Regions from separate parts of the Aquimarina sp. AD1 genome, predicted to be linked through region 2. Evidence: riboswitches for the same ligand, from Rfam matches in the RefSeq annotation. Region 2 holds a riboswitch; the other holds the start of a gene.
What was found. A riboswitch is a leader RNA that binds a small molecule or an ion and turns the genes downstream of it on or off. The one in region 2 is predicted to bind cobalamin.
Positions count from the first base shown of each region.

Region 1: another riboswitch for cobalamin. It lies ahead of D1815_RS08715 (TonB-dependent siderophore receptor); the one in region 2 lies ahead of metE (5-methyltetrahydropteroyltriglutamate--homocysteine S-methyltransferase).

Region 1 is NZ_CP031966.1:1,947,100-1,951,541, reverse strand. Features, by position in the region: gene D1815_RS08730 (hypothetical protein) at 1-99, opposite strand, end outside; gene cobT (nicotinate-nucleotide--dimethylbenzimidazole phosphoribosyltransferase) at 113-1,147, opposite strand; gene D1815_RS08720 (bifunctional adenosylcobinamide kinase/adenosylcobinamide-phosphate guanylyltransferase) at 1,148-1,651, opposite strand; cobalamin riboswitch at 1,731-1,997, shown strand; gene D1815_RS08715 (TonB-dependent siderophore receptor) at 2,074-4,029, shown strand; gene D1815_RS08710 (S41 family peptidase) at 4,112-4,442, opposite strand, start outside.
Region 2 is NZ_CP031966.1:723,745-728,186, forward strand. Features, by position in the region: gene D1815_RS03410 (MotA/TolQ/ExbB proton channel family protein) at 1-156, shown strand, start outside; gene D1815_RS03415 (serine hydrolase) at 308-1,633, shown strand; gene D1815_RS03420 (CDGSH iron-sulfur domain-containing protein) at 1,691-1,927, opposite strand; cobalamin riboswitch at 2,084-2,275, shown strand; gene metE (5-methyltetrahydropteroyltriglutamate--homocysteine S-methyltransferase) at 2,444-4,442, shown strand, end outside.

The DNA.
Region 1 (4,442 bases), 1.2 Mb from region 2:
GATAAGACTATTTTGTATTTCATACATTAACGTATGATATTTATATGTAAAGAAAAAACCAATTGTAGCGATCAATATGGATAAGACTCCTTTTTTCATTTAGAAGTAGGTTTTATTCGTTTGTAGTAACTTCTGCTTCTTCAAAACTAGCCATATTATTTAGGAATGATACCGCAGATTCTAAAATGGGGTATGCAACCGCTGCACCAGTACCTTCGCCTAATCGCATTCCTAGATTTAATAAAGGTGTTTTTTCTAGAAAGTTTAATATTTTTTGATGCCCTTGTTCCTCGGATGAATGTGCAAAAATACAATAGTCCAATACGTTTTTATTAATTGCATTAGCGGCCAATAGGGAAGCAGTTACGATAAAACCATCTATAAGAATGGTCATTTTCAATTCTGCAGCTTTAAGTATTGCTCCAGTAATCATGGCAATTTCGAAACCTCCAAAAGTAGTGAGTGTTTCTATAGGAGAATTGGGATTGTGCTTTTCAAAAACAGTTTTTAAAATCCTTTTTTTTGTTTTAATAGCGTCTCCTTGAACTCCAGTCCCTGCACCGACACACTCCATAATTGGGATCTTTGTAAAATGAGACATCAATAATGCAGCTGCAGAAGAATTACCAATTCCCATCTCACCAAAACCTATTACATTACACCCGTTTTGAAATGTGTCCAAAACGATACGAGACGCTTTAGCAATAGCATTATTACATTGATCTATTGTCATTGCTGGTTCTATTTCATAGTTTTTAGTTCCATACGCTATTTTGGCATCAATTAGCCCCGGAACATTATCAAAATCATGATTTACTCCTGCATCAATAATTTCTAGATGTATCTTATTTTGGATGCAAAATGAATTGATCGCTGCACCACCATTAAGAAAATTATACACCATTTGCTTCGTAACTATTTGCGGGTAAGGATTTACCTCACCTTTTTCTGCGATTCCGTGATCTCCAACAAAAACAAGAATTGTTGGATGTTTTAATTGTGGATTTGTTTTATGCTGTATTAATCCTATTTGCAATGCTATTTTTTCAAGCTTGCCTAAGGACCCAACAGGTTTAGTTTTTAGATTAATTTTATGTTGTATTGCGTTTTCTAAAGACTTATCTAATGGAGAAATTTCGAAATTCATTTATTTTATTTTTACAGGTATTCCTGATACCATTAGTATTGCTTGATCAGCGTGTTTTGCTATATGTTGATTCATCCAACCTTGTAACTCTGTAAATTTTCTACCAATCTCTGTCGAGGCGTGGACTCCCATTCCAATTTCATTGGATATTATGATAATAGTAGCGTTAATTTTTAAGAGTTTATCAAACTCTGCTTTTGCTTGTAATAAAGAAAGTTCAATGTCATTTTTGGTATCTACAAAGAAATTAGTAAGCCATAGAGTTACGCAATCAATAACCACTGTTGTATCATCATCGACAACTTTAGATAGCTCTTTTTCTTCCTCAATGGAGACCCATCTATTGTCTCGATCAGCAATATGTCTATCAATACGTGCTCTATGGTTTCCATCCCAAATTCTAGAAGTCGCTAAATATGTGGGATTATCCGAGAGTTCTAATGCGAGATTTTGGGCATAACTACTTTTGCCTGAGCGTTCTCCTCCTGTTACGTAATACAACATTTGTGGTTTTTAAGAGTGTAAATATACTAGTATTACTAATTTATTTATTAAAGAGAACACATTTTCGAAGAAATATGATACATTCGCGCAGAATTTTGGTTTTAAGACACTTTCAAGTGTTAAGAATTAAAAGGGAATCAGGTGAATAAATTATAAATCTATAATGAATGAATCCTGAGCTGTTCCCGCAACTGTAAACTTTGCCAAATCGAGACTGATTGTTATTTCAGTAACGTAGTAGGCGCTTATTGTTATTTCTTTATAACCACTGTTTCGACATTTTCGGAATGGGAAGGTAAACAATAAGACGTAAGCCAGGAGACCTGCCTAAATTCGATATGTCAAACTTTCGGGATAGAAGTTTAGGTATGGGTAAACTGCATACTTTTTTCCGGTAATTGTAAAATTAAGTCATTTAGGAAATGAACAAAAAAGTGTTTTTTGGGGCTACGCTAATTATGTTAGGAGCTCAGGTTATTTCAGCGCAAGAAGTAAACCAAGAAGAAAAGGTAAACGAATTAGATGAAGTGGTAATTTCTGATTCGAAATTTAAATTAAAGAGAGAACAAAGCGGTAAGGTAATTACTAAAATTAGCTCAGAGGAACTTGAGCGCAGCCAAGGACAATCTCTTGCTACTGTATTAAACAGGGTAGCCGGAATTGAAATTAATGGTAGTAATAGTGGAGCCGGTAAGAATTTAAATTATAATATCAGAGGAGGTTCTAATCGTCAAGTGGTTATTAGAATTGATGGTGTTACGGTTAATGATCCATCTACAATATCAGGAGAATTTGACCTTCGGTTATTAGCTTTAAATCAAATAGAATCTATTGAGATTCTAAAAGGTGCTTCAAGTACACTATTTGGCTCTGGAGCGGCTACAGGAGTTATAAATATAATAACGAAAAAAGAGAGCAAAAAAGCTATTTCTGCACAATTTTCTTCTAGTCTTGGAACGAATCAATCCCAGGAAGATCAGGAGTATGATGTGAATGAATTTGTAAATTCAGCGTCTATAAATGGAACTATTGGAAAAGTTAACTATTTGGCCAGTTTTAGTAACCAATTTACAGATGGATTGTCTGAAGCAGAAAAACTGGATGAAGATACATCATCACAAGAATTCGAAAGTGATTCATATTCTAAATATAATGTATATGCTAAGCTAGGATATCAATGGAATAAAAACTTTAGGTTTCACTTTTTTGGTAATATAGATGATTACAAGAATGAATTTGATGTTGGAAACGGGATTGATGGAAACAATAATGGAACCAGTAGACAAGTAAGAGGAGGAAGTTTTTGGGAAGCTAAATATCCTAACGGAAGTTTTACTTTTGTGGATAGTTATGCATTGTTAGAAAGAGAATTCTTGACGGATTTTCCTTCGAGAAGTGAGAGTAGAGTATATACGTTTGATGCATATAATAAGTATAAATTTGGTAACTGGTTGTATACTGTAATTGGTGCTAATGGATCATATAATGATTATAATGGATTTAGTGCGTCTGGCAGAGGAGAAGAGTTTATTCAGACCATTAATGACCATCAGGCAGATTTTGATATTATTGATCCTTATGTGAATTTGGTATACGTATCTGATTTTGGTTTTCAAGTCAATGCAGGAGCAAGATTGAATATTCATAGCGCATATGGTAATCATATGGTGTACAATGTTAATCCATCATTTACATATACTTTTGGAGGAAATTATATTAAAGGATTGGCATCGTATAGTACCGCCTATATCACACCATCATTGTTTCAGTTGTTCTCACCGAGTTTTGGGAATTCTGATTTAGAACCGGAAGAGAATAGTACTATTGAGGTTGGTGCTGAGTTATCCTTAGATAAGAAAACTACAATGAGCGCAGTGTATTTTACACGTAATCAGGAGAACGCGGTTGATTTTATTGATACAGGGAATTTTGTTTTTCAATACCAGAATATATCAGAAGAGTTTACAACCGATGGATTAGAGTTTGAGGTTAGTTCTAAGTTAATGAATGATAAAATGGTATTAAGAGGTAATTTTACCTATACTAATGTGGATGAAGAACTTTCCAGAATTGGTATTCCAGAAATTAAATTTAATGCTAGTATTGGGTATAATATGTCATCCAAATCTTTTGTGTCACTAAGTTATCAGTATAACGATGAAAGAGAAGGGCGTTTTACGGATTTTACAACTTTTGCATCAGAATCAAGAACATTGAATAGTTATGGGATATTAGATTTTTACATTAGTCATCAATTAATGGATAACCTTAGCATTTATGCAGCTATGAATAATATAACGAATGAAGACTATCAAGAGGTTTTTGGTTTTAGCACCAGAGGGAGAAATGCTCGAATAGGATTTAATTTGAAGTTTTAAAACTTGCATTTTTAAATATAAAAAAGTTCCCAGACATAAACGCCTGGGAACTTTTTTGTTAGTATTTGGTTTGTTTTAATCTTTACTTATCAAAGGTTTTATACATTCTTTCGTAGTCAGGTTGATGCATATTACTGTCTCCCAATTCGCTAAACTTAATATTTTTGTTCTGTATGTTGCTTCGATTACCCAAGATAGCGTTAATAGCAGCATTAAGAAGTGGTTCATCAGGATCTCCAAGTACTCCCAGGTTACTATAGTCCTCTGGATTACTTATTTCGGGAGTAAATCCATTAAAATAATCCGTAAAACCAACGGAGTTGATAGTTTTTAAAATCAAAGGTTGCATCGCATAAGTATGACCAAGATTCAGATTTGTTCCGGATCTAAAATAATTATCAGAATCATAAATG
Region 2 (4,442 bases):
TTTGACAAAATGGAGGCAATTAGCGAAATATCTACTGATGTTTTTGCAGGAGGTTTAAAAGTATCCGCACTTCCTCCAATTTTTGGCTTTTGTGTATTTGTAATTTCCAGAGCTGCTTCAATAGTATTTACTTGGATTAGCAAAGAATCCGAATAAATAACAGTAACCTTACCTACCAAAAATAGTATAACCTCACTAGGTTATCAATATCAAAAACACTTAATAAACATGATGTTATTATAGATCAAAATGTTTTTTGATCAGGTATTAACGTGTGTTATTTTTCAAACAAATAAATAAGATAGATATGATTAGAAAAGTAATAATAACAGTTCTTTTGATAAACATTGTGACCATACAGGCACAAACATTTAATAAATCTACATTAGACAGTTTTTTTGAATTATTGGATGCTAATGATAAAGGAATGGGAAGTGTTTCTATCTACAAAGAAGGAATAGAAGTTTATAATACTTCGATAGGATATATTGACCTAGAACATAAAATAAAAGCAAATTCGGAGACAATATATAGAATAGGATCTATTACTAAAACTTTTACAGCAACAATAATTATGCAGTTAATAGAAGAAAATAAGTTGAAGTTAGAAACCTTATTAAGTGATTATTTCCCAAAAGTTTCTAATGCTGATAAAATAACAATTGGACACATGTTGCGTCATCGTAGCGGTTTATTTAATCTAACAGAGGATGAAGATTTTATGAAATGGATGATTGTACCTAATACTAGAAAACAGATGATAGATAGATTGTTGAAAAAAGAAGGGAGTTTTGAACCTGGAGAAAAGACAGCATATTCTAACACGAATTATTTGTTACTCTCGTACATCGCCGAAGAAATTGAAGGTAAAACATATTCAGAAATTTTGCAGTCGAGAATAATACACCCTTTAGGTCTAAAAAGAACTGCTTATGGAAAAAATATTGATACAAGTAACAATGAAGCTCTTTCTTATGTTAAGAATGATAATAAGTGGGTTAAAATAGAAAAACATACAGATATGAGCGTGCCGATAGGAGCTGGAGCAATAGTATCTACACCAACAGAGGTTAATATTTTTTACAATAGTTTATTTTCTGGGAAACTAGTATCAAATGCCTCTTTAGAAATTATGATGGATACATCTACAGGAATGGGAATCGGTCTAGGAGGAGAGACCTTTTTTGGAAAACAAGCCTATGGTCATAATGGAGGTATTGATGGTTTCCAATCCCTTACAATGTACCTGCCAGAGGAAAAAATAGTGGTTTCTTATATAGGTAATGGAGTAGTAATGTCACCAAATAATTGTATTGTAAATGTATTAAAAAGCTATTATGATCAGGATTATAAACTTCCAGTGTTTAATGCACCATTAGAGTTTGCTACAGAAGAATTGGATGTTTTTTTAGGGGTTTATATTAGCAAGTCCTTCCCTTTTCAAATTACTTTTACAAAAGAAAATACAACGTTGATTGCCAGTGCTAAAGATGGTCCTACATTTCCATTAGTTGGATATCAGAAGAATGGATTTAAATCAGATAGAGCAGGAGCGACTATTAACTTTAATACAGATGAAAGTACAATGGTATTAGAGTTAAATGGAAATAAAGTATCTTTTAAAAGAAAATAAATAATATTAAAAAAACCTCTGTTTCTCTAGTTACAATAATAAACAGAGGTTTTTCTATTATTTATGTGATCCATCGCAATATGGTGGGTTACTAGTTAATTTACAGGTACATAAATATGCTTCCTTTGCTTCTTCCACAGTGAAAATAGTTGGAGGAGTGCCTCCAGTTGTTTTATGCGCTCCGTTACAAAAAGGTTGGTTTTCACTATGACCACAGGTACACCAGGCGTAATTTTTATTAGCTTCTAATTGACAAGGAACTGGTGAGTCACCACCTCGTATGTTATTCTCCATAATCTTAATTATTTTGATATTAAAATTATTAATTCCTAAATTAAGATTGATTTTAAATTAAGAATGTTTAAATAATCTTCTTTTAATGCTGTTTTAGGAGTGTCATCAGATTATTTAAAGTATTTTTATGTAGAATTAAAGTTCTTTAGATAAAATTTTATATCAACCAATATAGGTTTTGCTTAATTGTGAATTAATAGGGAATCGTGTGAGAATCACGAGCTGTCGCGCAACTGTAAGTAACCATATAGTTTTTATCAATTTATATCCACTGTTTTATTATAAAAAATGGGAAGGATGATAAAAATGTTATAAGTCAGGAGACCTGCCTATTATTGAATTGACTATGCTTTCGCGAATTGAAGTTTTGGTTAAGTTTGATGCACACTAAAAGGGTTTTTGACTTTTTTGGTGATATAACTATATGCATTATTTTAATTCTCTTCATTTCTATAAGCACACTAATTTATACAAAGAGCTTTAAAAATTAATATTAATTTTTAAAAGTTTAAAGTTATGCTTACACACAATCTTGGCTATCCGCGTATTGGTAGCGAAAGGGAATTAAAAAAAGTTTCAGAACAATATTGGTCTGGAAAAACTAGTAGGAAGAATTTACTACAAGTAGGAAAAAACATCCGAAAAGAGAATTGGTTATTACAAAAAGAAGCAGGTATAGATTTAATACCGTCTAATGATTTTTCATTTTATGATCAAGTTTTAGATATGTCATTGATGGTTGGAGCGATCCCCAAAAGATATCAGAGCCTATTAGTTAATAAGCTTAGTTATTTAGACTTGTATTTTGCAATGGCTAGAGGATATCAAAAGGATAGCTATGATATTACAGCGATGGAAATGACAAAATGGTTTGATACTAACTATCATTATATTGTTCCAGAGTTTTATAAAAATCAAGAGTTTACCTTGTTTTCTACGAAAGTAATTGATGAGTTTTATGAAGCAAAAGAAATTGGTATACAAACAAAACCAGTATTAATTGGTCCTGTGTCTTATCTGTTATTAGGAAAAGCAAAAGGAGAAAGTTTTGAAACAATTGATCTAGTGGATAAGTTAATACCAGTATATATAGATTTAATAAAGAAATTGGTTTCTTTAGGGGTGGAATGGATACAATTCGATGAGCCTTTTTTAGCACTTGATCTAACCAAAAAAGAGAAAGAAGTATACAATCAAGCATATCTTAAATTAAAAAGCTCTTTTCCGGATTTAAAAATAATGATAGCAACCTATTTTGAGAGTATCCAAGATAATTTAGAATTAATAGCAAATAAACTTCTTATTGATGCGATTCATATTGATTTAGTCAAGTGTCCAGAACAATTAGATAGTGTATTGGATAGTATTCCCGAACGGATACATCTTTCATTAGGGGTTGTAGATGGAAGAAATATATGGAAAAACAATTATCAAGAGTCATTATCATATATAAATAGAGCGAAAGGAAAGAGAGAAGAAAACACTATTTTGATAGCACCTTCTTGTTCATTACTTCATTCACCATGTGACTTAGATTTAGAAGCAAATAATGAGAAATTATCATTAGAGGTTAAAGACTGGTTATCTTTTGCAAAACAAAAATTAAAAGAAGTAGTTACTTTAAAGGAGATTACTCTTTTAGAAAAAGAAGATAAAGTATTTGAAGAATTAGAAAAAAACATAATTTCTCATGCGAATAGGAGTAGTTCAGAAAGAATTCATAATTCAGAGGTTGATGAAAAAGTCAAAGCAATTTCGAAGCAGGATATAGTAAGAAAAAATTCTTTTAACCTTCGTAAAGAAGTGCAACATAAAAATTTAAACCTACCTGTTTTCCCAACTACGACTATTGGATCGTTTCCACAAACAAAAAAAGTAAGAAGTTGGAGATATCAATATAAAAAAGGAAATATTTCTTTAATGCAGTACGAAGAATACATAAAAGAAGAAATCATAAAAGTAATTCGTTGGCAAGAAGAAATAGGATTGGATGTTTTAGTTCACGGGGAGTTTGAGCGTAATGATATGGTAGAATATTTTGGAGAAAAGCTAGATGGTTTTACTTTTACTAAATTCGGTTGGGTCCAGAGTTATGGATCTCGTTGTGTAAAACCTCCTATTATTTATGGTAGTGTAAAGAGACCAAATCCAATGACGATAGATTGGACTTTATTCGCACAATCATTAACTTCAAAACCGGTAAAAGGCATGCTTACAGGGCCTGTAACTATTTTGCAATGGTCTTTTGTAAGAAATGATCAACCTGAATCTATAACTTGTAATGAGATAGCTTTAGCGATAAGAGATGAGGTAAAGGATTTAGAAGATAATGGGATTAATATAATTCAGATTGATGAACCAGCATTAAGAGAAGGTCTTCCTTTAAAGAGTAAATATCATAGTGATTATTTTGAATGGGCAATTCAATCATTTAAAATTGCCTCATCTATAGTATCCAATACTACACAAATACATACCCATATGTGTTATTCTGAATTTAATGATATTATTGATC